DNA from 3 places in the Methylovorus sp. SPW-M1 genome. Region 3 is predicted to be linked to each of the others. Evidence: predicted binding sites of a transcription regulator. Region 3 holds the regulator's gene; each other region holds the start of a gene.
What was found. Region 3 encodes sigma-54, which starts transcription at its own class of promoters, with help from an activator protein. Its sites were predicted from a motif close to TGGCACNNTTCCTGCT; they were not measured.
Positions count from the first base shown of each region.

Region 1: the regulator sigma-54 is predicted to act here: its motif matches at 4,615-4,630, upstream of ACWWD9_RS12635 (transglutaminase family protein).
Region 2: the regulator sigma-54 is predicted to act here: its motif matches at 8,506-8,521, upstream of ACWWD9_RS12570 (nitrate- and nitrite sensing domain-containing protein).

Region 1 covers NZ_CM132626.1:2,680,802-2,691,438, reverse strand. Annotated here, with positions in the region: gene ACWWD9_RS12640 (circularly permuted type 2 ATP-grasp protein) at 1-1,194, opposite strand, end outside; gene ACWWD9_RS12635 (transglutaminase family protein) at 1,204-4,494, opposite strand; gene ACWWD9_RS12630 (hypothetical protein) at 4,806-5,111, opposite strand; gene ACWWD9_RS12625 (nitrate reductase) at 5,127-7,841, opposite strand; gene nirD (nitrite reductase small subunit NirD) at 7,978-8,292, opposite strand; gene ACWWD9_RS12615 (protein kinase domain-containing protein) at 8,399-10,093, opposite strand; gene ACWWD9_RS12610 (nitrate/nitrite transporter) at 10,101-10,637, opposite strand, start outside.
Region 2 covers NZ_CM132626.1:2,667,573-2,678,209, reverse strand. Annotated here, with positions in the region: gene nirB (nitrite reductase large subunit NirB) at 1-589, opposite strand, end outside; gene cobA (uroporphyrinogen-III C-methyltransferase) at 614-1,360, opposite strand; gene ACWWD9_RS12595 (type IV pili methyl-accepting chemotaxis transducer N-terminal domain-containing protein) at 1,409-2,077, opposite strand; gene ACWWD9_RS12590 (alginate export family protein) at 2,172-3,617, opposite strand; gene ACWWD9_RS12585 (ABC transporter ATP-binding protein) at 3,721-4,527, opposite strand; gene ntrB (nitrate ABC transporter permease) at 4,538-5,446, opposite strand; gene ACWWD9_RS12575 (CmpA/NrtA family ABC transporter substrate-binding protein) at 5,513-6,802, opposite strand; gene ACWWD9_RS12570 (nitrate- and nitrite sensing domain-containing protein) at 7,220-8,491, opposite strand; gene ACWWD9_RS12565 (hypothetical protein) at 8,696-9,403, opposite strand; gene ACWWD9_RS12560 (ABC transporter transmembrane domain-containing protein) at 9,467-10,637, opposite strand, start outside.
Region 3 covers NZ_CM132626.1:2,802,721-2,813,357, reverse strand. Annotated here, with positions in the region: gene ACWWD9_RS13395 (M3 family metallopeptidase) at 1-78, opposite strand, end outside; gene ACWWD9_RS13390 (DUF4870 domain-containing protein) at 144-500, opposite strand; gene ptsP (phosphoenolpyruvate--protein phosphotransferase) at 514-2,268, opposite strand; gene ACWWD9_RS13380 (HPr family phosphocarrier protein) at 2,276-2,545, opposite strand; gene ACWWD9_RS13375 (PTS sugar transporter subunit IIA) at 2,538-2,945, opposite strand; gene rapZ (RNase adapter RapZ) at 2,996-3,832, opposite strand; gene hprK (HPr(Ser) kinase/phosphatase) at 3,850-4,815, opposite strand; gene hpf (ribosome hibernation-promoting factor, HPF/YfiA family) at 4,898-5,227, opposite strand; gene ACWWD9_RS13355 (RNA polymerase factor sigma-54) at 5,255-6,709, opposite strand; gene lptB (LPS export ABC transporter ATP-binding protein) at 6,734-7,456, opposite strand; gene lptA (lipopolysaccharide transport periplasmic protein LptA) at 7,513-8,070, opposite strand; gene lptC (LPS export ABC transporter periplasmic protein LptC) at 8,051-8,806, opposite strand; gene ACWWD9_RS13335 (KdsC family phosphatase) at 8,816-9,340, opposite strand; gene ACWWD9_RS13330 (KpsF/GutQ family sugar-phosphate isomerase) at 9,342-10,340, opposite strand; gene ACWWD9_RS13325 (cation:proton antiporter) at 10,605-10,637, shown strand, end outside.

The DNA of each region.
Region 1 (10,637 bases), 120 kb from region 3:
ACGTGTGTGCAAAAAGGCGTTCTTGATCAGCAAGCGATCCAGATTGGCAATCACGGTCTCCAGCGCCTGTGGCTCGCCGCACCACCACGTGGCGACGGAGGGCAGCATCAAGGGTTGCTTGAGCAGATGCTGGCTGAGCGCGGGCAAAAAGCCCATCAGCGCGCCCGATTGCAGCACATTGCTGCCCAGGCTATTCGCCAGCAGCACATGGCCGCGACGCGCGACTTCGGTGAGCCCGGCAATGCCCAGCAGCGATTCGGCATTCAACTCCAGCGGGTCGCAGTAAATATCGTCGAGCCGCCTGAGGATGGCATGCACAGGCTTGAGGCCTGCCAGTGTTTTCAGCCAGACCACGCCTTCGCGCACGGTCAGGTCGTTACCCTGTACCAGCGGAAAACCGAGATAGCCTGCCAGGTAGGATTGCTCGTGATAGGTTTCATTGAAGGGCCCCGCCGTCAGGATCACGGTAAGCGGCTGCTCGCTGGGGCTCAGCGGGGCGATGTTGGGGTTTGCTTGCGATTGCCGATAGGCACACTCACGTCCCCAATGGGCCAGGCTATCGCGCAGGCTGGCAAAAAATCCGCTCAGGCGCTGGATGTTAAGGTCACGGAACAGATCGGGAAACACGCTGGAAATCACCATACGGTTTTCCAGCGCATAGCCTGTGCCCGCAGGCGCCTGCGTGCGGTCCGACACTACCCACCAGCGGCCATCGGCTGAGCGGGCGAGGTCTACGGCATACATGTGCAAAGCGACGCCATCCGGCTGCGGAATGCCATGGCACGGGCGCAGGAAACCGGCATTGCCGTGTATGAGGGCTGGTGGCAGCATGCCTTGCGCCATCAGTGTCTGTTCACCGTAAATGTCGCGCAACACGGTGTTGAGGATGGTGGCACGCTGAATGACGGCGGCTTCGATATGTGCCCATTCATCCTGCGGCAGGATAAAGGGCAGGGGGTCCAGATCCCAGGGCCGCTGCCCGCCCTGAGTGTCGGCGTAGGCGTTATAGGTCAGGCCGTTTTCGTGTACCAGTCGACGCACGTTTTCAACGCGCTTGCGCATCTCGGCAGGCTCTTCACCACTTAATGAATCTATCAGTGGCTGCCAGTGAGGGCGGGGCGTTCCGGGCGATTGCAGCAACTCGTTATGAGAGTTTGCCGCAAACGGGTATTCGTTCAGTATCGAAGACAGCATGGCGCAATATTAAACAGCTTGCCACCGCAGGTCGAGCGTAAACGGGAATTTCGGGTTGCGCGGTTCTTCCGCAATCGATACCGCCCCCGGCGTGTGACCATGATCCCAGAAGCGCGTAAAGCGGCGCGCCTCGGCCTCAAAGGCATTGACCGGGAAGCTGTCGTAATTGCGCCCACCGGGATGGCTGACGTGGTAAGTGCAACCACCTATTGCCCGCCCGCTCCAGGTATCGACCAGATCAAACACCAGTGGCACATGCGGCGCGATGGTGGGGTGCAGGGCGGACCAGGGGCTCCAGGCACGGAAGCGCACGCCCGCGACATATTCGCCGGCAATGCCGGTGGCTTGCAGCGGCAGAGGTCTGCCATTGCAGGTGACGATATGGCGGCCATCCGTGAGACCGCGTACGCGCAACTGCATGCGTTCTACCGAGGAATCCACATAGCGCGAGGTGCCGCCACCGCTCATTTCTTCGCCCAGCACATTCCAGGGCTCGATGGCCTGACGCAATTCCAGCTCCACGCCGTGGTAATTGACCGTGCCGTAACGCGGGAAACGGAATTCGACAAAAGGATCAAACCAGTGTTTTTCGAAGGCATAACCCGCTTCGCGCAGGTCCGCCACCACATCGGCAATATCCTGGGCAATAAAATGCGGCAGCATCCAGCGATCGTGCAGCTCGGTGCCCCAATGCACCAGCTTGCCCTGGTAGGGCTTGCGCCAGAAATGCGCCACCAGCGCCCGTAGCAGCAGCATTTGCAGCAGGCTCATGCGGGCATGGGGCGGCATTTCAAAGGCGCGGAATTCCACCAGGCCCAGACGGCCAGTCGGGCCATCAGGCGAATAGAGTTTGTCGATGGAAAATTCGGAACGGTGCGTATTTCCCGTCAGATCCACCAGCAGATTGCGCAGCAGCCGGTCGACCAGCCACGGGCGCTCACTCTCCGTGGTGTCTGGCAATACCTTGTCCATTTGCTGAAAGGCAATCGCCAGCTCGTAGAGATTGTCGTCGCGCGCTTCATCCACCCGTGGCGCCTGGCTGGTGGGGCCGATAAAGGTGCCAGAAAACAGATACGACAATGCCGGGTGGTTTTGCCAGTAGGTAATCAGGCTTTTCAATACATCCGGTCGGCGCAGCATGGGACTGTCGGCCGGGGTGGCGCCGCCCAGAGTAGCGTGGTTGCCACCGCCGGTGCCAGTGTGGCGGCCATCCAGCATGAATTTCTCGGTGCCCAGGCGGGTCTGGCGGGCTTCTTCATACAGGGTGGTGACATTACCCACCAGCTCCTGCCAGCTCGCTGCCGGGTGGATATTGACCTCGATCACGCCCGGGTCAGGCGTGACGCTGAGTGACTTGATGCGTGCATCGCGAGGAGGTGGGTAGCCTTCCAGCCAGAGCTTGAGCTGATGCTTGGCTGCGGTGGCTTCAACCGCCGCCACCAGGGTCAGGTAATCCTCAATGCGCGACACGGGCGGCATGAACACATGCAGCCGTCCGCCGCGGACTTCCACGCACAGCGCGGTGTGCACTACCTCGCGTGCTTCCGGTTTTTTCAGGCTGGCCTTGCCGGGCTTACTGCGGGCCAGAGGTTTTTCCGGCAAGTCTGCTCTGGCTTCAAAGGGATCCACCGCAAACTCGGGCTCGACATCGTCGGGCAATACCCATGGCAGCGAGGCTAATGGCAGGCGCAGGCCCATGGGCGAGTCGCCGCTCAACAGGTAAAGATGCTCCCGGCGTAGCGGCCATTTGCTGGTGCGCCAGCTGGTGGTTTTGCTGGTGGATTCCGGCTTGAGTGGAATCACATAACCAGCGGCTTTGCCCAAGCCTACTTCCAGCAGTTGTGCCAGACGTTTGCGTTCTTCGCTGGCAGCAAGGTCGGCCTGCAGGGGGTCAACATTGTCCGGCAGGCGCTGTTCCAGCAAGGCTTGCTGCATGACATCCTCATACGCTTCTATCATGCAGGCCGGGGGCAGGCCCAATGTTTCCACCAGGCTGGTAGCAAACAGTCTGGCCTCGGCTACGTCGTAATTCTCCGGCTGACCATCCCTGGAAAACAGCGAGGCATCGTTCCACATGGGCTGGCCATCCACACGCCAGTACATATTGATGGCCCAGCGCGGCAAAGGCTCGCCCGGGTACCATTTGCCCTGGCCATAATGCAGCAGGCCGCCCTGGCTGAAGCGCTCTTTCAGCCGCAGCGCCAGCTTGCCTGCCAGTTCACGTTTCTTGTCGCCATGCGCCTGGGTGTTCCACTCGGGGCCGTCCATGTCATCGATCGATACAAAGGTGGGCTCCCCACCCTGGGTGAGCCGCACATCCTGCTTTTGCAGATCACGGTCTACCTGCTGACCTATCTGGTCTATCTTTTCCCAGTCTTCTTCACTATAGGGTTTGGTGACGCGCGGGTCCTCGTGTATGCGCGTGACACTCATTTCATGGTGAAACGTAACTTCTGCGATGTCGGTAAAGCCGGTCACCGGCGCAGCCGAGGCGGGCATGGCGGTACACGCCAGCGGTATATGGCCTTCGCCTGCCAGCAAGCCGGAGGTCGGGTCCAGGCCTATCCATCCGGCGCCGGGAATATACACTTCGGTCCAGGCATGCAGATCGGTGAAGTCGACTTCGGTGCCACTGGGGCCATCCAGCGCCTTGATGTCGGCGGTGAGCTGAATCAGGTAGCCGGAGACAAAGCGTGCCGCCAGGCCAAGGTGGCGCAGTATCTGCACCAGCAGCCAGGCGCTGTCGCGGCAGGAGCCACTGCGTTTTTCCAGCGTTTCTTCCGGCGTTTGCACGCCGGGTTCCATGCGCACCAGATAGCCGATATCGCCTTGCAGACGCTGGTTGATGGCCACCAGGAAATTGGCAATGCTGAGTGGTGCGCCCAATAGCTGGCTGCGCGTGTCGTCCAGCCACTTGGCCAGCCTCGGGCCTGCCGGTTCCGCTTTCAGGTAGGGAGCGAGTTCGTATTCCAGTTGTTCGGTATAGGCAAAAGGGAACTGCTCGGCGTATTTTTCCACGAAAAAATCGAAGGGGTTGATGACCGTCATATCGGCCACCAGCGTCACCGTGAAGTCCAGCTGGGTGACTTTTTCCGGGAACACAAAGCGTGCAATGTAATTGCCGTAGGGATCCTGCTGCCAGTTGATGAAGTGCTTTTCCGGGTTTACCGTCAGCGAGTACGACAACACCGGCGTGCGGGCGTGGGCCGCGGGCTTGAGCCGTACTTCATGCGGAGAGAGATTAACCAGGCGATCAAAGGTGTAGCTGGTCTTGTGGTGCAATGCAACGCGTATGGCCATGCGAATCCTTCACAACTGTTCTTAAGTTCACGAGTCTTGAGTCACGAATCTTTGGGTCACGAACGTTCTTGGACTTATTCAGATGGCAGGCCAACATGACCTGCCACGGCCATGAATACCAGCATGAACCATGCCAGCAAACGACTGCTGAGCCTGTTTTCAGGCTGTGGGGGAATAGCGTGGTACTGCTTCAGCCCAGCGCACACCGGGAGTGAAGGCTAACTTGGCTTTTAGTATGCGCTGGATCGAGGAAATAAACCGTGCTCTTTAAAAAATGAACGCTATTTCAAAGAGCACCTATCAGGAATGGCTTAACGACCCTTGCCGCTCATGGAGCCGCGGTTGTAATCCTTGTCGCCTTGCGGAATGCAACGACCAAAGCCGAGGAAGCCGCCTTGCATATTGGATGGACAGCCCTGGTTTTCCGGGAACTGCTTGGCGATTTCCTTGGCTTCAGCTGCTTTTGCCGTATCCACGAATTCCCAGCGGCCATTCGGGTGCAGCACGACTTTCTCGCCCTTGTCGGTGGTGCCGGTGATGTCTTGCGCCTCACTGTCGGCGGCATGGGCGAAAGGAGTAAGGGCGGCCAGCAGCAGGCCGATGTAAACGAATTTCATGGATTGTCCTTATGGTTAAGCGGCAGTTCTGCCGTGCAGTTGTACCAGTTTTTTCAGTTCGGGCACGCAGGAACCGCATTGCGTACCGCATTTCAGCTTGTTTTGCAGGGTAATGAAATCAGCGCCCATCTGTATGGTATCAATAATTTCGTTCTCTGCCACATTCAGACAATTGCATACAATCTTGCCGCGACTCCTCTGTCCGGTGGGTGGCGCACTCAATGGCGCCAGCGCCCAGCGCCTGAGCTCATCGCTGAACTGGCCTTCCGTCATGACTTCGCGCAGCCACTCGGCGGCCAGGGTTTCGCCTATCAGCCGCACACCAGTCACTTGCTGGCGACCGGTCGCGGCGTCGGGCTCCACCAGAATACGCTTGCTGATACCACGCCGTGCATCCTGATAATTCAGCATGGGTGCGCCTTCTGTCATACCAAGCAGTGCATCCAGCGCATCTATCACCGCGGCATCGGGGGCCGCATGATGGGCGGCTTGCAGCACGACCATACCGTTGCCGCGCCCATAAAGCCCGCAACTCGCATAGTCGAAACTGGGCAGCAGGCGGCGAATCGCCTCCAGCAACTGCATGTCGTGGCAGTTGCGCATCACGGTCATCTGCCATGGCAGCTCGACTTTCTCCAGCTTGACCGCGGTGTGCTTGAGTTCGGGCTGGCGTGAGAATTTGTCAAAGGCCGATGGCATCAGCGCATTGCAGCCCAGCCCGCTCATGAACTGGCTGCCCCAGTGCATGGGAATAAAACTCTGCGCCGGCTGGATCTCATCGGATGGTTGCGCCCGCAATGTCAGGCTGCCACGTTTGTTGCTGACCTTGACCAGGTCGCCCGGCTTGATCTGGCGCCGCTCCATGTCCTGCTGGTTGAGCGAGATCACCGGCTCATCCACATGGTTGAACAGCTGGGCCACGGTGCCGGTGCGGCTCATGCCATGCCACTGGTCGCGCAGGCGTCCGGTGAGCAAATGCAAAGGCTGTCGCGCATCGGTTTTGTCGGCGGTGGGTTTGTAATGCGCAATATGAAATTGCGCGCGGCCATCCGGTTTGGGGAAAATGCCATCACTATATAAGCGTTGTAAGCCAGTGCTTACCTTCTCGTTAAGCGGCCACTGTTGTGGGCCCTGCGTATCCAGAAGCTGATAACTGAGGCCGGTGATATCGAGGTCACGACCGCGGGTGGATTCGCGGTGCTCATTGAAAATCGTCTCGGGAACCATATAGTTGAACAATGTGTTTGCCTTGCCCAGCCGCTGCTCAAGGCGTTGGGCAAAGTCGACCACAATCTCCCAGTCATGGCGGGCTGCCCCCGGTTTGGCGACGGCTGGGGTGATATGCGTAATGCGCCGCTCGGAGTTGGTGACGGTGCCTTCTTTCTCGCCCCAGCTGGTGGCGGGCAGCACCACATCGGCATAGATATTGGTATCGGTATTGCCGTACGCATCCTGCAATACCACCAGTTCGGCATTCTCCAGCGCGGCCCGTACCTGGTTGAGGTCGGGCATGGAATGCGCCGGATTGGTGCAGGCAATCCAGATTACCTTGATTTCGCCTGATTTCAGGGCATCGAACATCTCGACTGCGGTCTTGCCTGGTGTCGCGGGTACATCCTCCACACCCCATAGTGCGGCCACCTCGGCGCGATGCTCTGGATTATCCAGATCGCGGTGGCCGGATAGCAGATTCGCCATGCCACCCACTTCGCGTCCGCCCATGGCATTGGGCTGGCCGGTAAGCGAAAAGGGACCTGCGCCCGGTTTGCCGATCTGCCCGGTGGCGAGGTGCAGATTGATAAGAGCAGCGTTTTTATCGCTGCCATGGATGGACTGGTTGAGCCCCATGCAATACATGGAAAGTGAGGGACCGCTACCAAACCACTTGGCGGCAGTCACCAGATCGGCTTCGCGGATACCACAAATGTCCGCCACCATCTTCGGCGTGTATTCCCGCACGGTTTCCTTCAGCGCATCAAAGCCGTTGGTGTGCTCACGGATAAAAGCCTGATCCAGCATGCCTTCCCACAGCATGATGTGCAGCATGCCGTTGAACAGGGCGACGTCGGTGCCCGGCTGAATGGCGAGATGCAGGTCGGCGAAGGTGGCGGTATCGGTGCGGCGTGGGTCCACCACCACGATTTTCATGTCCGGATTGCGGGCCTTGGCATCTTCAATGCGGCGGAAAATGATGGGGTGGGCATAGGCGGTATTCGAGCCGGCGATGAAAAGACAGGCGGTGTGATCGATGTCTTCATAGCAGGCGGGTGGAGCATCCGCACCTAGCGTCAGTTTGTACCCACTCACGGCGGAACTCATGCACAGACGCGAGTTGGTATCGACGTTGTTGGTGCCGATCAGGCCTTTGGCGAGCTTGTTGAAGACGTAATAATCCTCGGTCAGCAGCTGGCCGGAGATATAAAACGCCACGCTGTTGGGGCCATGCTCGCGTATGGTCTCGGCGAAGCGGTCTGCCACATGGTCGAGAGCCGTATCCCAATCAGTAGGCTGGCGCGGGGCCTGACGGCTGGTGCGCATTTCGGGTTGCAAGACGCGCGTATCCAGCTTGGCCGTGAGGTGCAGCGTGGAGCCTTTGGTGCACAGGCGGCCGAAATTCGCCGGATGATCGGGATCGCCGCGCACGCCGGTAATGCGGTCATCTTCGCTGGTGATGATGACGCCGCAGCCAACGCCGCAATAACAACAGGTGGATCTGGTTTCTTTTAACATGATTCTGGGTACCGCTGGTTAAGGCCAACACGAGAGTAAAGGATAGACTGCGTCCCAGCATGACGGGCAAGCCAGGCAAGTGACGCTGATCTTCCATATCCGTGTTGCATGATCAAACGCATGGGGCGGACTGCCTTCAGGACGGAATGTCCAGGAATACCATGCCGTCTTCTACCTTGACGGCGAAGCAGGCAGTCTCGCCCACATCCGGCTCTTCGGCCTTGCCATCGATCAGGCTGATTTTCCAGCTATGCAGCGGGCAGGCCACCTTGTCACCATACACAATACCTTGCGACAGCGGGCCACCTTTATGCGGGCAGCTGTTGTTCAGGGCAAACACGCGGTCATCCTCAGTGCGGAATACGCCGATGTCGCCTTTGGCTGTGCGCACCACGCGCGAGCCCAGCTTGGGAATGTCAGTCAAAGAGGCAATTTTGGTCCAGGTACTCATAAAAAAAACTCCAAATCAAGAGATGACAACGCAACAACAAAAACACAAAACGTAGTAACACAAACTCAATAAACCGCTGTCCTGCGCTCGCCTTAACTCGGCCGCATTACGAGACGATCAGCAAGTACAGCAGCATGAAATTCACCATCAGCGATACCAGCGCAATCCACTGCCATTTGACCAGTCGCGCCCGTGCAATCAGCGGTGTGCGCGGTGGCGGCAAAATCGGCCGGGTTTCGCCTATCTCCAGCGCCAGCAGCATTTCTTCCGCGGTTTCAAAACGGTGCTCGGGCAGGCGGGCGACGGCTTTCAGCAAAATATTCTCCAGCCAGCGTGGAATCTCCGGCCGATAACGCGTAGGCGGCACCGGCTCGCCAAAGCGCGGATGCTGGAAAGGCTCAATCTCGCCATAGGGATATTTGCGCGTCAGCAGGTAATACATGGTCACGCCCGCCGCATAAAGATCGCTACTAACCGAGGCACCGGCGCCATCAAACAGCTCGGGCGCCATGAAACTCGGCGTGCCGGGGTTATCCATGCTGGCGATATGGCCGGTGACCGGGCTCAACGCCACGCCCAGGTCCAGAATGCGCAAACGCTGATCCATCGCCATGTGCAGATTGGCGGGCTTGATATCGCGATGCAGAATCTGCAGGCGGTGCAGGGCGCCCAAACCGCGCAGCAGGGCAATGCCAATGCCGGTAATGCCAGCGGTGGTGAAGTGATGACCATTGTCCAGCCGGTGTTGCAGGGTGGCGCCCTCATGCCAGCTCATCACGTAATACAGCTGGCTGCGCTGTTCGGCGGTCAGGGGCAGTACTTGCGGCAGGTATTGCGATACCACGCGCTTGGCCAGCCATTCTTCATTAAGCAGGGCCTGGCAGCTGTCGCGGTCTTCCGCCAGCAGAGGTTGCAGGGTCTTGAGTACCCACAGCTGATTGGTGATGCGGTGGCGCACTTTATAGATCAGGCTGGCGCGTGACTCATGCAAGACGCTGAGCACTTCAAACTGGTCGATGACATCGCCCGCTTTCATCTTGGGCGGCACCCGCAAATGGCGGTGTTCGGCCAGCAGGTCAGTGAGGGTTTCCTCACCCAGCTGCACCACATGTGCCGCCAGCACGGTGGCATTGTCGTGACCGCCCTGGGCTATCGCCAGCCGGGTCAGCTCATCGCAGATTAACTGCGGGTTATCGTAAAGCCCCATGACATGATGCAGCGTCGCCTGATCCAGCACATCCCACACGCCATCGCTCATCAGCGCGTAGACATCGCCTACCTGCAAAGCGCCATCGGCATAGTCGACCGACAAATGCTGGTCGAGGCCAATGGCCCGTTTCAGCACATGCCGCATGTCGGGGCGTTCCCACACATGGTCGGTGGTGAGTTGTTGCAATTCACCATGGCGCAGGCGATAGATGCGGGTATCGCCCACATGGGCCGAGTAAAAGCGCTGGCCGCGAAACACGATCAGCGACAGCGTGCTGGCCATGCCGGCAAAATCCTTATGCTGGGCCGCTTGCGCCAGCAGCCAGCGGTTGGCGGCGGTGATCACCTTGTCCAGCGCGCTATGCACTTCCCAGGTATCAGGTGTGGCGTAGTAGTCGGACAAGATGCTGCGCACGGTCATTTCAGCGGCCTCGCGCCCACCGGCATTGCCGCTGACACCATCGGCCAGGGCGATCAGCGCACCCTTGGTCTGCAACTGCATGCCAACCGGCGTCACCATGCCCGCAAAATCCTCATTGCGTTCACGCGGGCCGGTGGCCGTGCTTTGGCCGAGCAGCAATTGCAGCGACATGAAAATCCTAGACCTTGGCCGACGTCACGGCGGCCGAGCCCCAGGTGGTGCGCCAGCGTTTCTTGACGCTGGTAAGGCCGATCACCGCCAGAATGGCCAGACCGGCAAACACGGTCAGCCCGATCTGGTAACTGCCCGTGACCTGCTTGGAGTAACCCAGGCTTGAAGCCAGATAGAATCCGCCCACGCCACCCGCCATGCCCACCAGTCCGGTCATCACGCCGATTTCCTTGCGGAAGCGTTGCGGCACCAGCTGAAACACGGCGCCATTGCCCATGCCCAGTGCCAGCATGGCAGCGATGACGACAGCCAGGCCAGCCACTTGCTGCGCGGGCCCAAAACTCAGCACGAACAGGAAAAACGCCGCGACGATATACATGACCGTCAGTGTGCGGATGCCGCCTATGCGGTCAGCCAGATTGCCACCCAGTGGCCGCACCAGCGAGCCTGCAAATACGCAGGCCGCCGTAAAGTAGCCGGCATGCACTGGTGACAAGCCATATTGATCGTGGAAATAAATGGTGAGCGAAGACGCCATGCCAAC
Region 2 (10,637 bases), 140 kb from region 3:
GCGATTTTTGCAGCATCTTGCCTGCGGTCTTGTCCAGCTGGCGTTCCAGCAGCCAGCTGCCAAGATGCACCACTGTGACATCCATGCCCTGAATCTTGAGACCGTTGGCAGCTTCGAGGCCCAGCAGGCCGCCGCCAATCACCACCGCATGCTTGTGCGTTTTGGCGGTCTCTATCATGGTATCCACGTCTTTAATGTCGCGGAAACCGATCACGCCATCCAGCTCCTTGCCGGGAATCGGCAGCATGAACGGTGTCGAGCCGGTGGCCAGCAGCATGCGGTCGTATTCGGCCTCGGTGCCATCTTCGGCATAGGCGATGCGGCGCGTGCGGTCTATCTTCACAATGCGCTTGCCGGTATGCAGCGTGATGTTGTGCTCGGCATACCACTCGCGCGTGTTCAGGATGATGTCATCAATGGTCTGCTCGCCTGCCAATACGGGCGAGAGCATGATGCGGTTGTAATTGGGGTGCGGCTCATCGCCAAACACGGTGATTTCATAGAGATCCGGGGCTATCTTAAGCAGCTCTTCTACGGTTCTCATGCCAGCCATGCCATTGCCGACGACGACCAGTTTCATTTTTTTCATACTCATTCTCCTACCTCTTAAAAATCACGCAGCAGCAACGGCTGCCACGTCCAGGTTCAGTTGTGCCAGGCGTACCACATCGCCCACCACGATAATGGCCGGGCTACCCAGGCCCGCCTGCTTCACCGCCATGGGCAGCATGCCCAGGCTGGTGACGACTTGCTGCTGCTCCGGCAGGCTGCCTTGCTGGATCGCCGCTGCCGCTGTCTCTGCCGATAAGCCTGCTGCCAGCAGCTCGCTGACGATGCTGGCGAGATGCTTCATGCCCATGTAAATCACCAGCGTGGTGCCACTGGCGGCCAGTGCCTGCCAGTTGGGTTGCTCACCATCGCGGGTATGGCCGGTGACCAGCGTGACGCCATGCGTATACTCGCGATGTGTGACCGGCACGCCAATCGCCGCCGCTGCAGCTATACCGCTGGTAATGCCGGGGATGATGTCGACTGCAATGCCCGCTGCACGCAGCTCCAGCATTTCTTCACCGCCACGGCCGAACAGGAAGGGATCACCGCCCTTGAGCCGGGCCACAGTCTGGCCCTGCTCGGCGAGCGATACCATCAGGCGATTGATGAAGTGCTGCGGAGTCGACTTGCAGCCGCCGCGTTTGCCTACTTCCACAATGCGCGCCTGGGGTGCATGCGCCAGCAGGGCGCGGTTCACCAGGTCATCCACCAGCACCACATCGGCTGCCTGTAATGCCTTCACCGCCTTGAGCGTAATCAGCTCCGGGTCGCCGGGGCCTGCGCCTATCAAATACACTTTTCCTGCCATCGCATTCACCGTTTCAATCTTGATACATTGTGTTCAAGGCCCACCGCATTAGCGCTGGGCCGACTTCATGGCGCTGACGATGAGTTCGTCCAGTTCGCCCGTAATGGTGGTGAGCACACCTGCCACCACCGAAAATTCCTTGCCTGCTTCACCCGCACGCGCTGCCATGATCTGCGCGTTGACCGACACGATCTTGGCCTGCTTGGCGATCTGCTGGATGTTGCCCATCAGCGCCCTGTGCTCTTTTTGCTGGGCGTGGGCGTGCTGCTTGGCTTCCACCTCATATACCTGCGTGATCTGATTGAGCAGGTTGACCAATGGGGTGGCCTGTTTGCCCAGGGATTCCACCTCGGCGACGGCGGCTTGCGTGCCGAGCGCGCTGATGGCGGATCGCGCTTGCAGAATGAAGGCGCGGATGCGCTTGTCTGCCTGCTGTTCGCCAAAATAAATGGCCTGCAGCGCAGGGAAAAACACACCAGGCAGTGTGGCATAGCCTTTTGTCAGCTCGCCATGGCTGTTTTCAAACAGGGCTAGAGCCTGTTCGGCCACGTCTGCGGCTTCTTCATGCTGTTGCGTCGCCAGAATGGCATTGAGGATGATGCGTTGCGACAACATGCGCTGGCGCCCGGCCAGGTTGATCAGCGAGCTGAAAGTCTCGGAGCTGACGGTCTTGGGCTCGGCACGGTGCGGGCGGCGATGTTGTAAAACAGTATTCATGCATGCATCCATCTGGTTTTAGTTGCTAAACGGTATCTGCATCGGGCGATGCAGATACCACGGGTTGATGACAAGTCCTGGCGGATGTATCGGCCTAGAACGTGTACATCACGGTCAGCCACAACTTTTCGGTATCGCGAATCCGCCCGCGATTGCCAGCGGTGGTATCAGCTGCAGCCAGCAATGTGTAATGGTCATCCTCGGTGTATTTGCCGTATTCCAGCTTGGTAACCAGGTGCGGGTTCACGTTGTAGGTCACGGCGGTATTCCACTCGGTGCCATACTTGTTGCCAAAACCACCGCCCACAGTGTTGAAGCGTTCGTCTGATTTCAGGACGTGGTAATCGGCAAAGAACAGGAAATCGCCCCATTTGTAGGTGGCGGTGACAAAGCTGTCCTGGATGCCTTCTACCGGCGTGGTCAGGAATTTATCGACCCAGCCCTGGAACAGGTGGTTGGTGCCAAATGGGGTCTGGAAGGCATACTGGCCGTTGTTGCTGGACAGCAGTTCCTGATCGGCGCGTATGCTGAAGTTATCAATGCCGACGCCGCCACCCAGCTTGTAGTAGTGGGCGTCAATGCGGGAGTCACCACCGCTGTAATCGGTCTGCTTGGCATATTCGGCGGTGTAGAGCGCACGCAGGTTGGGGTTGAACGGGTGCACGCCATCCAGCCGCAGACCCAGGATCTTGTTGCCCTGGTCAGCGTTCTGGTTGATGTTGCCATTCTTGCCTTGGGCGACCCCACCGGTACCGGCGGCATTGCCAAACCAGCCACGGCCATAGCCCAGGTCATCAAAGCCGGAGAAGTAGCCATAGCCCACCAGGAACTCGGTAGGCGACAGGCGGTATTTGGCATTCAGGATTTCCAGCGCGCCGTTGTCACGTGTTTCGGTGGTGATCTGCTTCACGCGCTCCATATGCCCCACAAAGACTTCGGTATTGGGGATGGTTTTGTTGAGCAGGCTGACACCGTCAAACACCTGCATGACCTGACGGAAACCGATGTCGCCAATAAAGCGCACATTGTCCAGGTTGATCTGCTGGCGGCCCAGGCGCACGCGGTTGTTCTTGATGCCGGTCCAGTCGATATAGAGCTGGTTGATGCCGGTGTAGTCGGGGTCAACAATCTTGGCGTATTCGGCATGGCTGGTCTGGTTGGATACGCTGTTGATCAGGGTGCCGTTGGTGCTGTCGTTGTAGTCATCCTGAAACTTGGCGACATCGATCATCTGCGCCGCAAAGCTGAAATTCTTGTAGGGCGCGGTTTGCCAGCCGATCAGGCTGCGCAGGGTCAGGCCTTCGCCATCCTTGAGCGCGTTGTTGGCGGCTGACGTGCCCGCCGGGCCCAAGCCGTCCTGATTCACGTTTTCATAACGCAGGCGAAAGCTGGTGAGATTTTTGCCGGTTTTGACCGCATCCATGAAGGTGTATTCCGGCAGCGTCTCTTCTGCCATGGCGATGGATGCCTGTGCGCTGCCCAAGGCCAGCAGTACGCAAATGCTGGCTTGACGCAAGGTGAAACTCGAATTACTTTGCATGTGTTGCTCCTTTTTTTCTGATGAGGGGTAACTTGCTGTACCGGCCCGTCCTGACCGACGGGCCACTTTTTTGCCTGTTTGTTTAAATACTCGTATTGCCTGCTCAAGCCGCCTTCTTTGCGTGGCGTTCATACAAAAACTTCAGCACTTCACTGCGCAGATGGTTGTAGTGGCTGTCTTCTGCCAGCTCCAGCCGTTTGCGCGGGCGCGCCAGTTCCACGTCCAGGATTTCACCGATAGTGGCGGCCGGGCCGTTGGTCATCATCACAATGCGGTCTGAGAGCAGCACGGCCTCGTCCACATCGTGCGTGACCATCACTGCCGTGCAGCCGGACTTCGCCATGATGGCCATCAGCTCGTCCTGCAAATGGGCGCGGGTGAGGGCATCCAGCGCGCCAAACGGCTCATCCAGCAGCAGCACCTTGGGTTCCATGGCCAGCGCACGGGCAATGCCCACGCGCTGTTTCATGCCGCCGGAGATTTCATTGGGGCGTTTGTCGGCGGCATGGGCCAGGCCCACCAGCTCGATCGCGGCCTGGGTGCGTTTTTTCAGCTGGTCCTTGGTGTCGGTGGCGCCAAAGACGCGTTCCACCGCTAGGTAGACGTTTTCACTGCAGGTGAGCCAGGGTAGCAGCGAGTGGTTCTGGAACACCACGGCGCGCTCAGGGCCGGGGCCAGCAATCTCGCGGCCCGCGCAAAACAGGTTGCCATTGGTGGGTTGCAACAGCCCGGCAATCAGATTGAGCACGGTGGATTTGCCGCAACCGGAGTGGCCGATGATGGAGATGAACTCGCCTTCGCGTATGCTGAAGTTCACATCTTTCAGCGCTTCAAACGTGCCTTTTTTGGTGAAGAAGGTCATGTTCACGTTTTCCAGCTGCACGTACTTTTCTTGCAGGATTTTTTCCATGATGGGTTCCTTATTCGTAGCTGAAGCGGCGGGCCAGGGAGGTCAGTGCCAGCTCCAGCAGGAGGCCGACAATGCCGACAACGAAGATGGCGATGATGATGTGTTCCACATTCAGGTTGTTCCACTCATCCCACACCCAGAAGCCGATGCCGACACCGCCAGTCAGCATTTCTGCCGCCACGATCACCAGCCAGGCCACACCGATGGACAGACGCACGCCGGTCATCATGTATGGCAGCACAAAGGGGAACAGAATCTTGGTGACGATCTTCCACTCGGAGAGGTTGAGCACCTTGGCGACGTTCATATAATCCTGCGGCACCTTGCTCACGCCCACGGCGGTATTGATGATCATGGGCCAGATGGCCGAGATGAAAATCACCCAGATGGCCGCCGGGTTGGCCGCCTTGAATACCAGCAGGCCGATGGGCAGCCAGGCCAGCGGCGATACCGGACGCAGGATGCCGATGATGGGTGCTGCCATGCGCGACATGAACTGGAAACGGCCGATGATGAAGCCCAGTGGTATGCCTACCAGCGCGGCCAGGCCAAAGCCCAGGCCCACACGTTCCAGCGAAGCCAGGATATTCCAGCCTATGCCCTGGTCATTGGGGCTGTTGTTGTAGAACGGGTCGCTGAACAGCTCCACTGCCGAGTGCCAGGTGCTGACGGGGCCAGGCAGGTTGGGTGATTGATAGGAGATCAGCGTCCATACCGCGATCATGGCCAACACCCCGAAAACCGGCGGCAGCAGCCATTCAAAAAACGCACGCAGTTTCAGGGCGCGCGCACTGGGGCGCTTGCTCGGTGCCATGCGCGCAGCTGCGGGCTGGACAGCGGCTTTCACTGCCGTGGGGGTGGTTTGCTCATTCTGCATGATGGTCTTGATGCTTTCCTTGCTTATTCCGATTGCACTCATGATGATTTGCCTCGCATCACATGTCCGTGACTGGCGACCCAGACTTCCGGGCCGCCGCTCGCCTTATCAGGCCTTGATCTTGAAACCGTTGGCATAGGCTTTCGGGTCCTTGCCATCCCACACCACGCCGTCGATCAGCTTGCTGCTGCGCATCGGGTCGCTTGGCACGGCGATGCCCAGGGATTTGGCCGCTTCGGTGTAGATGTCGATGCGGTTGACCTTTTTGGCGATGGCCAGGTAATCCGGGTCGGTTTTCAGCAAACCCCAGCGCTTGTGCTGGGTGAGGAACCACATGCCATCGGACAGGTAAGGGAAGGTCACCTTGCCGTCGTTGAAGAACTTCATGTAGTTGGGGTCTTCCCATTTCTTGCCGATGCCATTGTCGTAATGGCCAAGGAAGCGACCTTCGATGACTTCTTCCGGCGCATTCACATAAGCCTTGCCAGCAATCAGCTTGGCCACCGCGGGGCGGTTGGCGGTGGCGTCGATGTAGCGGCAGGCATCCAGAATGGCCTTGGTAATGGCCAGCGCGGTATTGGGGTTCTTGGCGACAAATTCAGCGGTGGTGCCCAGTACCTTTTCCGGATGGTCGGTCCAGATTTCCTGGGTGGTGGCAGCGGTGAAGCCGACCTTGTCGTAAATGGCACGTGCATTCCATGGCTCGCCCACGCAGTAACCATCCATATTGCCGATACGCATGTTGGCGACCATTTGCGGTGGCGGTACCACGATGGTTTTCACATCCTGGAAGGGGTGAATGCCGTAAGTCGCCAGCCAGTAGTAGAGCCACATGGCGTGGGTGCCCGTGGGGAAGGTCTGGGCGAAGGTGTAATCGCGGTTTTCATTGTCGAGCAGGCGTTTCAGCGTGGCGCCACCGGTGACGCCCTTGTCCTTCAGCTGGTTGGCCAGCGTAATGCCCTGGCCGTTGTTGTTCAGCGTCATCAGCACGTTCATGTCTTTTTGCTGACCGCCTATGCCCATCTGCACGCCATACACCAGGCCATACAACACATGCGCCGCATGCAGTTCGCCATTGACCACCTTGTCGCGCACGCCAGCCCAGGAAGCTTCCTTGGACGGCACGATCTTGATGCCGTATTTCTTGTCGAAGCCCATCTGCGCAGCCACCACGATAGGCGCACAGTCCGTCAGCGGGATGAAGCCGATTTTGACTTCGGTGAGTTCTGGAGCATCCGAGCCTGCAGCCCATGCCTGGTTGCGCAACCCTGCCGGTAGCATGTTCATCATGACGGCAGCGCCCAGTGCACCGGCGGCGGCGTTCTTGAAAAACTGGCGACGACTGGTGTCGACGTCAGGTGTAGCGTTATCTGCTGCAGTATCTGGTGTTTTTTTCATGTCTGCTCCCTAAAAATGATGCATCAAGTATCAAAATCAAAACCGCAAAAACAAAAAAGGCGTCCAGCCTGCAAACAGTTTCCTGTCTACATGCTGGACGCCTTTGTCCATATTCGTGGAAGCGCAATCGCTTCGTTTAATGTGCTGCTTTGCTAACCTTTGCCTGCATTCAGCTGGGCTAGGTTACTGCTACTTGCAGAGGTCATTTCCTGGTGGATATGCGCTGCTGCATAAACATTAGGCCGCCGTTGGCCTGACATTTTGTCTAGACATAAGCAAACCGTGTGCCAACTTCATTTTAAAAATTAAGCGATTGAATTTTAATGATTTTATAAATAGAAGAGCTGAAATTCAGCCGAGGTGACTTTGTGATGCATCGCACTTATTGTGTGCAAGTGCACCATGATATGAAGTGGACTATTGCCCTTGTGCGGATAGCGTAATGATGTTTTCGGCTATATCAATCAGCTTGCGATTTTGCTCCATCGCCGTGTTGCGCAGCATTTTGTAGGCTTCCATTTCGGATAAGCCCAGTTTGCTCATCAGCAGGCCTTTGGCGCGTTCGATGCGCTTTCTTTCCGCCAGCGATTTTTTGGTTTCCGACAGCTCGTTTTCAATTTCCGCCAGTTGCTGCGATTGCTGTTGCAGCAAGGCAATAATGGATTCCATGGGGTAGGGCGTGAGCTCGTCGTGGGCTAGAAAGGTAAATGCACTTTCCAGTGGAATCGCCAGATTGAAAAACGTGCTGTCGACATTGGCCGTGGGCGTTTGCCTGGCTTTCAATTCGCCCAGATGCAAGCGCGTGTTCTCCAGATCCCGTCGCGCCTCCTCGCTCAAGCTGTTCAGGGTGTCGTGCATGGCGGCCACCAATTGGCACTGGATGTGCCATATTTCCGTGAGCCGTGTGCTGCAAGCTTCAAACCAGGCATCGCTATCAGCGCGCTGGAGTACCTGCTGGTCTTTGGCGGCGGTCAACTTGCTTCTGTAAGCGCGCTGTGTGTGGTGTGCTTCGGTCTCCAGCGTGGTACGCCAAGCTTCGCGCAAGGCATCCGTGCCAAACTGGCTGAACAGCTCAAAATGCCGGTCCTGTTGCGCTATCAGCTCCAGGAGCTTGTGCTGGTGTTCCAGTTGCATGTAGCCCGAACCAAACAGATGCGAGCCCAAGGCGCGCTCCTGCCCCGCAAATTCTTTGCCTTGCACCAGGTTGTAGAGCGCGACCAGATAGGTCGAGATCTTGCTGTTAACGGTATTGTCGGTAATTTCAAAAATGAGTGAAATCAGACTGCCGATCAGCCGCGTGTAGGACTGTATGCAGTCGCTGAAGGGTATTTTTAGTAAGGTGACTTGGTGGCGAAAGGGCAAGAGCTGCTCAAGCCCCAGCAAAATCCATGAAACCAGGGTTAGCTGTTTGGCATCTGCCGAGGTGTTGTGATGGAGGTAGCGTTGCAAGGCCTCTTTAAACGCCGACTCCGAAGCCTGGTTCTGCTCAATGATGGCACTGCGCTCTTTGGCGAAGCGGCTGCCAGCGGAGGCCAGATAAAGACAGCTGGCACCGCGCTCTGCCTGCAGCTGGTGAACCATCCAGCCTATGCTCTCGACAAACTGAATGCTGACGGAGAGCCGTTCCAGCTCTTCGATATGGCGCGTTTTCGCCAATAAAATCGTATTGTCAGGTGAAATATTCTGCATGGTGAGTCAGTGCAAGCAAGAACAGTGCTCAATGCATTCAGGCATGGGGCAGAGAACGGCATGCACTTCGAGACGTCTTGAAGTGGCTGATGATTCGCCGAATTGTAGCTCAGCGAGGCGGCTATACAAACCGCCCGTATTTCTGATGCGGCATCCGGCGCGTTGGTGGGCGCGTCCTGCAGCAGAGTTGGCGGGTTTTGGGGATTAGCGCGGCTGTAGCTGGCAGCTGTGCAGGATGGATTGCTGGAGCGTATTGAAGCTGGAAAGTGCGCCGGTAGCCGTGGCATAAGGCTGCTTTTGCAGATAGATAATCAGAGCCATCTGGCGCGGGGGGATGCTGGCCGATAACTGCTGCAGCCGGCACTGGCAGGCGGATGTCAGGTCGGTGGCCTGCCAGCCCTGGCGACAGGCATGCAGCTGCGATTGCTGCAGGGCCAATGGCCAGGCTTGCTGATTTTGCTGGCCGTCAGGGATATGAGCGCGCAGCTGGGTCAGCAGCTGATACATGAATTCCAGCCCCTGGTTCAGCGCTTTCAGATCGGCAGGGTGCGTGTCATTGGCCGCGATGGTGACCACGCTTTCGGTCTGCTCGGGGATGGCATAGCCTTGTGCGCTCATGAGAATGCGTTTGGCCGGGTTCTGCTCCAGATATTGACGGGTTTGTTCCAGATCGGCGGCGGGGAGTTGCAGGCGTAATTCGGTGGCGCAGTCGGGCAGCGAGCGCAGTTCGACCTGAATGGTGCCATCTTCGCGTCCTTGCTGAAATACCGGTGCAAGCTCGGCCAGCACGGCATTTTCTTCCGTTTGCCAGCGCTGCAGCACCGCATCGCAAGGCTCGGCCAGGGCTGGCAGGGCGGCGGCCAGCAACAGAGCCAGCAGCCAGCGGGAAAAGAAATGGCGCATTGTCATCATGAGCACTGGGAGCATGCAGCGCGGGCGCAAGTTCAGGCGCGCCAGCTTGCATTGCTTCAGGGCTTATTCATGAGCGAGGCTGGCTATATCGGGGACTGCAGGGGACGCGTTGCCAGAGGCTTCGGTATCGTGGAACTGCAGTTTGGCCAGACGCGCATAGAGCCCGCCCATCTGACGCAGTTCTGCTGGCGTGCCGGTTTCCACGATGCGCCCCTGATCCATGACAATAATCCTGTCCACCTGCTGCACCGTGGCCAGGCGGTGCGCGATGATGAGCGTAGTACGGCCTTGCATGGCCGCCTGCAAGCCTTGCTGCACCAGGATTTCGGATTCGGCATCCAGCGCGCTGGTGGCTTCATCCAGCAGCAGGATAGGGGCGTTTTTGAGGATTGCACGTGCGATGGCGATACGCTGGCGTTGCCCGCCCGACAGCCGCGTGCCGCGTTCGCCAAGGAAGGTATCGTAGCCCTTGGGCAGGCGATGGATGAACTCATCGACCTGGGCGGCCTTGGCGGCCATCAGCACTTCAGCATCGGTGGCATAGGGGTAGCCATAGCGGATATTTTCCATGGCATTGGCCGAGAAAATCACCGGGTCTTGCGGCACCACGGCGATCAGGCCGCGCAGGCTTTCCAGGCTGAGCTGGCGTATATCCTGTCCATTGATGGTAATGCTGCCCGCACTGGTGTCGTAAAAGCGCAGCAGCAACTGGAACAAAGTGGTCTTGCCCGCGCCGGAGGGGCCGACCAGCGCAATGTTTTCGCCGGCGGCGATCTCCAGTGTCAGCTCTTGCAAGGCAGGCTGGGTGGGGCGTGAGGGGTAATGAAAGCTGACATGGTGAAAGCCGATGGTGGCTTCCGTGGTCGACTTCAATGCCATGGGTTCTGCCGGTGCTTGAATGGCAGGCTCGGCCTGCAACAGCTCGAGCAGGCGCTCGGTGGCACCCGCGGCCCGCATGATGTCGCCCCAGACTTCGGCCATGGTGCCTACCGCCCCTGCCACCATGGCGGCATACAACACAAACGATGCCAGCTCGCCGCCGGTCATGGCGCCCTCACTGACCTGACGCGCGCCCAGCCACAGCACAAACACGATGGTTCCCAGCACAGCAGTGATGATCAATGCAGTCAGTGCGGCGCGCACACGTACCCGACGGATCGCGGTTTCAAAGCTGAGCTCCGTGCTTTGCTTGAAGCGGCCAATCTCGCGCTGCTCCTGCGTGTAGGACTGCACG
Region 3 (10,637 bases):
GACCTCATCAAAGCGGGGCAGGCCGGAAAAATCCAGCAGCGGGTTATCTTGCAAAGCCTTGTCGTTCACGTGAGCCATCCTTCTGGGTAATGCGGGTTAATCAAAAATTCCGGTATTAAAATTCAAGTATCAAAATTCAAGTTTCAGTTAATCAGGCGGAGCGTAAATGGGTAACGGTAAGTCTCTCCGCGGCTGGCCGCCACGGCAGCCAGAAAGCTGAACACAATATTCAGCAGCCAGACGATGCCCATGAGCAAAAACCCTACCAGGATGAAAATCAGCGCCGAGCTGATGGCCTGGGCAATCAGCACCGTGATCTGAAAATTCAATGCTTCACGCGATTGCTGGCTGATGTAGGGACTATCGTTGCGCTTCAGCAGCCAGACGATCAGGCTGGGAAAGACGGAAAACAGAATACCGCCCAGGTGTGTCAGCACCATGATATTCAAATCGTCTGACGGGATCTCTTGGGGTTCACGCTCGTGTTCTAGGTCTGTCATATGGTTATCTCCTTTACTGGAGATTCAGTTTTTGCAGCAAAGGTTCAACCCGATCAATATCCTGGGTGCCCAGAATCTTGCGCGCTACCGGGGTAATCAAGGGTAAATCGCTCTGCAGGATTTGGCGTTTGACGGTCAGGATCTGCGATGGATGCATGGAGAATTGACGCAAGCCAAAGCCCAGCAGCAACCGGGCAAGCTTGGCTTCGCCCGCCATTTCGCCGCAGACGGATACCGGCTTGCCCAGCTTGTTGCCCGCGCGTATGGTCATCTCCACCAGTTGCAGCACGGCAGGATGCAAGGGGTTATAGAGATGCGAAACGGTATCGTCCGTGCGGTCAATCGCCAGCGAATACTGGATCAAGTCGTTGGTGCCGATGGACAGGAAATCCAGCTCGCGGGCAAAGGCCTCGGCGCACAAGGCCGCTGCCGGGATCTCAATCATGCCGCCGACCTGGATGTCTTTGTCGTAATGCGCTTTTTCCGCATCCAGACTTTGCTTGGCGCGCTCAATCAGCGCGAGCGTTTGCCGCAGCTCGGTAATCGAGGACAGCATGGGGATCAGAATCTTGATCTTGCCGTAATGCGAGGCGCGCAGGATGGCGCGCAGCTGCGTCAGGAAGATCGCCGGTTCTGACAGGCACAAACGAATGGCGCGCAGTCCCAGCGCCGGGTTGGTGCATGTGCGGGCGGTATCCGGATTCATTTCCTTGTCCGCGCCCAGGTCCAGCGTACGGATGGTGACCGGCAGGTCCTTCATGGCCTCGGCCACACTGCGATAGGCAGAAAACTGTTCTTCTTCGCCCGGCATCTCGCGCCGGTTCATGAACAGAAACTCGGTACGGTAGAGGCCGATGCCGGTCGCTCCCGCTGCCCTGGCATGGCTGACGTCTTCCGGCACTTCAATGTTGGCATGCAGTTCAATGCTGGTGCCATCCAGCGTCACCGCCTTGGTGAGCTTGAGGCGTTTCAGCTTTTGCTGCTCGATTTCCCATTGTTCCTGCCGCAGCTTGTATTCGGCCAGGGTGTCCTTGTCCGGATTGACAATGACCACGCCCTGGTTGCCATCGACGATGATCAGCTCGCCATCGCGTACTAGCGTGCGTGCCCGTTGCAAGGCAACGATGGAGGGAATATTGAGGCTGCGCGCCAGAATCGCCGTATGCGACGTAGCACCGCCGACATCGGTGATGAAGGCAGCAAACTGGTGCTGCTTGAACTGAATGGCATCGGCCGGGGAAAGATCATGCGCCACCAGAATGATGGCGCTCTCCTGCGAGCGTAGCGGCACCTGACTTGGGTGCCCGAGCAGCACCTTGATAATCCGCTCGACGACCTGAATCACATCCTGTTTGCGCTCGCGCAGGTATTCGTCTTCAAATTTCTCGAACTGGGCAACCAGGTCTTCCATCTGCTGCTTCAGCGCCCATTCGGCATTGCAGCCTTCCGCCTTAATCATCTGCTTGGGCGTTTCAGACAGCGCGTGATCCTGCAGGATCATCAGATGCGTGCTGATAAAGGCGCTAAGCTCAGGCGGTGCTTTTTCCGGCAGCAGGCGGCGCACGGTTTCCAGGTCGTGCTTAACGGTTTTTACTGCTTTGTCAAAACGGGTGATCTCGTCGGCAATCAGGGCCTTGGGCACCTGAAAATGCACCACTTCAAGCAAGGCATGTGAGACGAGATGGGCATGGCCGATGGCAATGCCGCTGGACACGCCAACGCCGTGGATGGAAAAACTGACTTTGGAAGCGGGGCTGGGGGCGGCCACGATGAATTTATTCCGGTTCGCCAAACTTGCCCGAGATCAGGGTCACCAGCGCCTGCATGGCGGCCTCTTCATCGGCACCATTGGTTTCCAACACGATCTTGCTGCCTTTGCTGGCGGCCAGCATCATCACACCCATGATGCTCTTGGCATTGACTCTTCTACCGTTGCGCTCGATCCAGATTTCACTGCCAAACTGGCTGGCGGTTTGCGTCAGCTTGGTAGATGCGCGTGCGTGCAGGCCGAGCTTGTTGATGATTTCTATTTCTTGTTTAGTCATGATGCTTGCATGCTTCCTCAGTAAAATGGATAACGCCTTCGCTACCCCCGCTCAATGCTTTTTGTACCAATAGCTGAATATCCCCGTTGCGGTACGTCAGTGTGCGCACCAGCATGGGCAGGTTCACCCCGGCGACACCTTCCACCCGTCCCGGCTTCAGCAATTTGCCCACCATATTACATGGGGTTGCGCCGTAAATGTCCGAGAGGATGAGCACGCCATTGCCTTCATCCAGTTCATCCACCAGTTGCTGCGCCTGTGGCAGCATGGCGGCCGGATCATCGTGGGTGCCTATGCCCAGTTGCTTGAGCAGTGGCGGGCGTGTGCCCATCACATGGCTGGCGCAATGTATCAGGCTCTCACCCAATGTGCCGTGCGCAATAATCAGTATACCTATCATGAAAGCGTCCTGTTGCCGGGGCCCGGCATCGTGAATTTAAACAAGCCTGTCTACTCTAGCTCGCGGTGCCTGATCAGCACTTTTTGTTGTTTGTCCTTGAAATACTGGCTCAGCTGCTCGACGAAAAACACCGAGCGATGCTGACCGCCAGTGCAGCCGATAGCGACGGTCAGGTAGCTGCGATGATCGCCATCAAAGCAGGGCAGCCAGCGCTCTACATAGCCGCGTATATCCTGCAGCATCTCAAGCGCCATGGGCTGTTGCCGCAAAAAGTCCTGTACCGGGGCATCCTTGCCTGTGAGCGGGCGCAATACCGGGTCGTAATGGGGGTTGGGCAGGCAGCGCACGTCAAACACAAAGTCGGCATCCAGCGGTATGCCATGCTTGAAGCCGAAGGAGACAAACAACAGCGTCATGCCGGTGCTTTGCTGCACGACAAAATCGCGCACCCAGTTGCGCAGGGTGTTGGCGCTGAGGTTGCTGGTGTCGATGCGATGATCCAGATTTACTAGCCGGTTCAGTAGCTGCCGTTCGTATTCTATGCTTTCGGCCAGCGTGGTTTTTTCATCGCTGAGCGGGTGACGGCGCCGCGTTTCGCTGAAGCGCTTGACCAGGGTTTCGGCGTTGGACTCCAGGTAAAGCACCTGCACCGAGATGCCTTTGTCGCGCAGTGCCTGGATGTTTTCCGGCAAGGTTTCCAGCGCTGCGCTGCGGGTGTCTATGCTGATCGCCACGCGTTGCTGGGTGGCAGGTGCCAGATGTTCGGATATCTGCGGCAGCAGGGTGGCGGGCAGATTGTCTATGCAATAAAAACCGGCGTCTTCCAGGGCGCGCAGCACAATGCTTTTGCCCGAGCCGGAAAGGCCAGTGACGATGATGAGCCGCATGTTGCTGGTGGCCACGCTTAGCTCTCCACTTGCTGCTGGCGCTTCATGGCTTTGCTCATCTCGCGATGCTGGCGCTGCATGAACTGCTTGGTGCCGTTAATGCCGCGCAGTAACAGCATGTGGTTGCGCACGGCGACTTCGACCAGCACCGCAATATTGCGGCCGGCGGCCACGGGAATCATGACTTTGGGGATTTTCACGCCCAGTATTTTTTCGTGATGCGATTTGATCTTGAGCCTGTCCAGCAGTTGCGGCGCCAGGGTATCGGCCATCTCAAGCTGAATGATGAGGTCGAGCGGTTTGGTAGGCTTGACGGCGTTGTCACCAAACAGGGCACGGATGTTGAGGATGCCGAGGCCACGCACTTCAAGGAAGTCCTGCAGGATAGGGGGGCAGCGCCCTTCAAGCCGGTCCGGCGCAATGCGGTAGAAATCGACAATATCATCCGCCACCAGACGATGTCCGCGCGAAATCAGTTCCAGCGCGAGCTCGCTTTTACCAATGGCCGGGTTGCCCTTGATCAGGATGCCAAAGCCTTGTACTTCAATGAAAACACCATGGGAGCTCTCTGATTCGGCGACGGCTTGCGCCAGATAATGGCTCAAGACATCCATCAGTCCCGGGCTGCGCATGGGGGAAGTGAACAAGGGGGTTTGAAAATCATCCGAGGCTGCATTCAGCTCGGCGGGTGGTTTTTCACCATTGGCGACAACAACGGCGGCCAGGTCGGTGGAAAACAGATTGTGGATGGCTTTCTTGAGCTCTGGCTTGGGCAGGCTGCGCAAGTAATCCATCTCGGCACAGCCCAACACCTGCACGCGGTTGGGGTGTACAAAATTCAGGTGCCCGATCAGTGCCAGAGAGGGCTTGGTCACCGTTTCACTGGTGAGCAGGTTTTCGCCGCCATTCAGCCCGGAAACCCAGGTGAGCTTGAGATTGCGGCGCATATCCCGGTAAAGCTGTGCAACACTGATGGTAGCCATATGATTACCTTATGTTCGGCAGGGACAAGGCAACTGGCGGTATGTAAGACAACACGCCTTTGCCTTGTCCCCGGTTAGACCTTTATTCCGCAGCCGCCTGGTGCTTGAGGGCACCGTTGGCCTTGTGATGGTCGCTTACTTTTTCCTTGTGCTTCAGAACCTGGCGATCCAGCTTGTCAGCCAGCGCGTCAATCGCGCCGTACATGTTTTCACCGCTGCTTTCGGCATGGATATCGTGACCCGGCACATGAATGGTGGCTTCCACTTTCTGCGCCAGCTTCTCTACGCTCATGGTGACTTTGACGTCAATCACATGGTCGAAGTGGTTACTCACGCGCTCAAGCTTGCTCTGCACATATTCGCGCAGGGCTGGGGTAACGTCGAGATGGTGTCCGGTGAGATGCAGGTTCATGATTTACTCCTTCAGGTAAAACGCAGATCAAAGCGATCTGCGCTGGTTGGCCGCGGGTATCTGCAAAGACTCGCGGTATTTGGCAATGGTGCGACGAGCAACCACGATGCCCTGTTTACCCAGGATATCCGTGATCTGGTTATCCGACAGCGGCTTTTTCGGGTTCTCTTCGCTGACCATTTGTTTGATCAGGGCGCGTATGGCAGTGGCGGAACAAGCGCCCCCGGATTCGGTAGCCACATGGCTGCCAAAGAAATATTTAAGCTCGTAAACTCCGCGTGGGGTGAGCATGTACTTGCGCGTGGTGACGCGTGAAACCGTGGATTCGTGCAGGCCCAGCTCATCGGCAATCTCGCGCAGCACCAGGGGGCGCATGGCGACCTCGCCGTGCTCAAAGAAATTGCGCTGGCGATCCACAATCGCCTGAGAAACGCGCAGGATGGTGGAGAAACGCTGCTGGATGTTCTTGATCATCCACTTGGCTTCCTGCATCTGGCTCATCAGGTATTGGCTCGAGCTTTCGCGGTTGCGCTTGAGGATGCCGGCATACAGCTGGTTGATGCGCAGCTTGGGCACGACTTCGTCGTTCAGATGGGCCAGCCAGACACCTTTGATTTTCTTGACCACGATTTCATGCTGAATGTAATGATCAGACGTGATTTTGCTGAATTCACCACCTGGGCGGGGATTGAGTTGCAGCACCAGCTGTTGCACTTCGCGCAATACGTCATCGTCGCAGGCCAGCAATTTTTTCAGTTTTGCGTAATCGCGGGCTGCCAGCAGGGGCAAGTGCGTTTCGGCAACCTTGATGGCGAGATCCACATAAGGCGTATCTGGTGGCAAGGCGCGCAATTGCAAGGACAGGCACTCGGCCAGGTTGCGCGCACCTATGCCGGGTGGGTCCAGATTCTGGATATGCTTGAGCGCCGTCTGCAACTCCAGCATGTCGATTTCGAGTTCCGGCGGCAGCATCTCGGCCAGCTCTTCCAGCGACTGCTCCAGATAACCGTCGTCGGTAATGGTATCGACCAGCAGCATGGACAAGGTCTGGTCGCGCTCGGACAGTGGCAACAGCTTGAGCTGACCTAGCAGATGATCGCGCAGGCTGAGGCTGACCGCTTCCTGGTAGCTGAAATCATTGTCATCGTCATTGCCGGAGCTGCTGTCTTCCCAGCGGTTACTGCCGCTGCTGCTGCCGAATTCAAAATAGTCATCGCCACCAAATTCATCCTGGCGGGGAGCTTCCTCCGGTGTAGCGGCCACGCTGGGCTCAGGGGCTACTGGCGCCGCAATGAAGTTGTCGGGGATTTCCAGCGGTTCTTCGATCTTGTCGGCGCGTTCCAGCAATGGATTCGCCTGCAGCAGGGTTTCCAGCTCCTGATTGAGCTCCTGCGTGGATAGCTGCAACAAACGGATGGACTGCTGCAGTTGCGGAGTCAGCGCCAGGTGTTGCGAAAATTTGAGTTGTAAGCTTTGCTTCATACGTGGGGGCCGCCAAATGTGTGCTTAGAGGCGGAAGTCCTTACCAAGATACACTTCTCTTACGCTATCGTTGTGAATAATTTCGCTGGGCTTGCCTGCCGCGAAGACGCGTCCTTCATTGACGATATAGGCGCGGTCGCAAATACCTAATGTTTCCCGCACGTTGTGGTCGGTGATCAGCACGCCAATATTGCGTTCGGTCAAAAAGCGGATGATCTTCTGAATGTCCAGCACGGCGATGGGGTCGATGCCGGCAAATGGCTCATCCAGCAGAATGAAGCTGGGGTTGGTGGCCAGGCAGCGGGCGATTTCAACGCGGCGGCGTTCACCGCCGGACAGGCTGACCGCCATGCTGTTGCGGATATGCGTGATATGCAGTTCCTGCAGCAGCGATTCCAGCTGGTTCTCCATTTGTTCTGGCGCCAGTTTCTGCAACTCCAGAATCGCCATGATGTTTTCGGCCACCGTCATCTTGCGGAAAATCGAGGGCTCCTGCGGCAGATAAGCCAAACCCAGGCGCGCACGACGGTGTATGGGCAGACGGCTCAGATCCTTGCCATCCAGCAGAATGCGCCCATCATCCAGGGCCACCAGACCTACCATCATGTAAAAGCTGGTGGTCTTGCCTGCGCCGTTAGGGCCCAGCAAGCCCACCACTTCGCCGCTATTGAGTTGCAGCGAAATATCCTGCACCACCGTGCGGGATTTATATTTCTTGCGCAGACCTTCTACGATTAATTGGCTCATGTTTACTCAGGTATATCGTGTTGCACGCCAGACTGACGGATTGTCAGCATGGCAGGTTAATTGGCCGTCGCGCCATCGGTGCCAGCCGGTTTTTTCTTGGGCTGAATAACGGCACGTACACGCCCGGTCGGCGTGGCAGGCGTTGCTGCCTGGCTGCCACCGCCAATCACCTCGGCATATTCGGCATTGGCGTCATACATGATGTAGTCACCATGCACGATGTCGTCGCCTTTTTTAACCCAGGCCTTGGTGTAGAGCTGTACCTTGTCCATACGTCCATCGTACTCGATACGTTGACCGCTGCCTTCCATATATTCGTTTTTACCTTCCATTTTTTGCTTGAAGGTGGAAGGCGTCTGCGGATTGCCGTAGGTGGTGCTGTGCTGAAAGCCTTCTTTGTCTTCGCGTACCACCAGTTTGTCGCCACGGATGATCAGCGTTCCCTGGGTGAGGATTACATTGCCGGTGTAGATGCTGGTCTTTTTGGCATCATTCACGGTGACGGCATCTGCTTCCAGATTGATGGGCTTGTCCTTGTCCGCCTTTTCGGCGTGTGCAGGCAGGCAGGCCATCATCAAAAGTAGCGGCAAAAAGCTACGGGGCAGGGTTGTCATATTTTCTCCGAATCCGGGCTTGGTTATTGGTACTGGTACTTCGTTTCGCCTGTGCTGCCTGTTTTTTAGCGGGGCTGGCGCTGGGCTTGGCATTTTTCTGTGGTGCCGCCTTGCTGGCTTTCGCTGGCGTGCTGGCCGGGGCTTTGCCAGCGGCTTTTTTTGTCACGCTGGGCGAAAGGTAATGCGCCCGCACGCGGCCACGCAGGTTGACGGTCTGGTTTTTCTTGTTGAATACCATACCGTTGGCATGAATCACCGTTTCCGGTGCCTGAGTGATCACCACAGGTTTGTCTGTCACGGCCACTTCCTGCTTGGGGAACATCTTGAGGTACTGGGTACGTACCATCATTTCCCCTTTATCCTTGGATGCCTGCCGAATGACGATCACATTATCCATGAATTCCACGGTCTCGCCATCGCTGGAGACGTTGCCGCGCTGGCCTTCAATCTGCGTGTAAGGCTTGTTGACGGCATACTGCGTAAACCGGGGCCGTTCAAGTTCGGTGGTGTCATCATCCGGGTAATGCTTCATCTTTACCGCTGCCAGCACATAGGCCAGCGCACCGTTCACATTGGTCCGTGTCGTGACAAAGTTGTCCAGAATGTAATCCGGGTCATGGCGCAAATTGGCATCCGGCCGCCGCTCGGGTGGCTGGACACTGCGATCTATCCAGAACGTGAGCAGCGCCAGCAGGGCGAGCAGCACGAGCGGAAACACGACGGTTGGACGTCCCAATATCAATCCTTACTTCAGGAACCGGGCCATCTGTGCGTCAAAGGTGCCTTGTGCTTTCATCAGCAGTTCGCACACTTCGCGCACGGCACCGTGGCCCGCGGGGCGGCTGGTGATGTAATGCGCATACTCTTTCACCAGCGGCATGGCATGCGGCACGGTAATGCCGAGGCCACCATAACGAATCGGGGGGATATCAATGACATCATCGCCCATGAAGGCGCATTCTTCGCGGCTGAATCCAAATTGCGCGCGGACTTCATCAAAGGAGGCCAGCTTGTCGTCCACCCCCTGATGAAAATGCAGAATGCCGACATTGGCGGCGCGCTTGACCACGACCTGGGATGTGCGGCCAGTAACGATCGCCATATGCACGCCGGTGGCTTTCAGCAATTTCATGCCCAGGCCATCATGCGAATGGAAAAATTTGTATTCCTGACCGTCGTCGCCCAGTCCAAGGCCGCCGTCGGTCATGACGCCGTCGACATCGAATACCACGAGTTTGATGCGCTTGGCGCGTTCTTCTACGGACAACAATTCAAACCACCTTTGCAATAAGAAGATCGTGCATATTCAATGCCCCGATCAGGGTTCCCTGCTGATCGGTGACCAACAGGCTGGTAATTTTTTTCTGCTCCATGATGGCAACCGCATCGACTGCCAGTTGCTCAGGGCGGATTTGCTGCGGCGATGTGTGCATCACATCGCGCATGTAGGTGCTGTTTATGTCCACGGCATTCTCGAACGCCCGGCGCAAATCGCCATCGGTAAATACCCCAACGGCATGCTGCTCTGCATCAACAATCGCTGTCATGCCAAGGCCTTTGCGTGACATTTCCAGCAAGCCTTCTTTCAGGCTGGCTTCAACTCCCACGCTGGGGATGGCATCGCCTGTGCGCATCACGTCGCGCACATGCAGCAACAATTTGCGGCCCAGCGTACCCCCGGGGTGCGACAAGGCGAATTCCTCGGCAGAAAATCCGCGCTGGTCCATGACGGCAATCGCCAGTGCATCGCCCAGTGCCAGCGAGGCGGTGGTGCTGGCGGTAGGCGCCAGCGCCAGCGGGCATGCTTCTTCGGTAACGTGGGCATCCAGGCTCACATCTGCCGCTTTCGCCAGCGTTGATTGCGGATGGCCGGTGATGCTGATCAGCCGCGCGCCCATGCGCTTCAATGTGGGCAGTATCACGCGTAACTCATCTGCCTCGCCGGAGTTGGACAGGGCAATGACCACATCCTTGCCGGTAATCATGCCCAGGTCGCCATGGCTCGCCTCAGCGGGATGGACGAAAAAAGCAGGTGTACCTGTACTGGCAAACGTGGCGGCGATTTTGTTTCCGATATGACCGGATTTGCCCATGCCGGTCACCACAATGCGACCCTGGCATTGTAAAATGAGTTCGACGGCACGCGTGAAGCTGTCATCCAGCCTGCGGGCTAGTGCTTCCACCTCGCGTGCTTCAATTAACAGGACTTCCCTTGCCAGATCAATCGGCGTTTTGCTTGCACCGATTTTTCGTATTTTTGATGGTTCCATACCCGGCAAGTATAAAAGGGAATGTCCGACGAATAAAGGATTTATACGTAATCCGTGCCGACTTTTGATAAAGTCGGCATAAATTTTGCCTGTAGGTTTTTTCAAGGGGAGGCGTGCATGAAAAGGGTTGTGTCTGAGGATCAAGCCAGCTGCCGGAAGATATCGATTGACCGTCTATGCATGACGGTCGGCCTTGTCTGCTTTCTCTTGTCTTCCACTCCAGACAGACCTCTTTAAATGTTGAGTTCCTTCAAAGCTATTTTAATGCACGATACCTTACCCGCTATTCTGATCCTG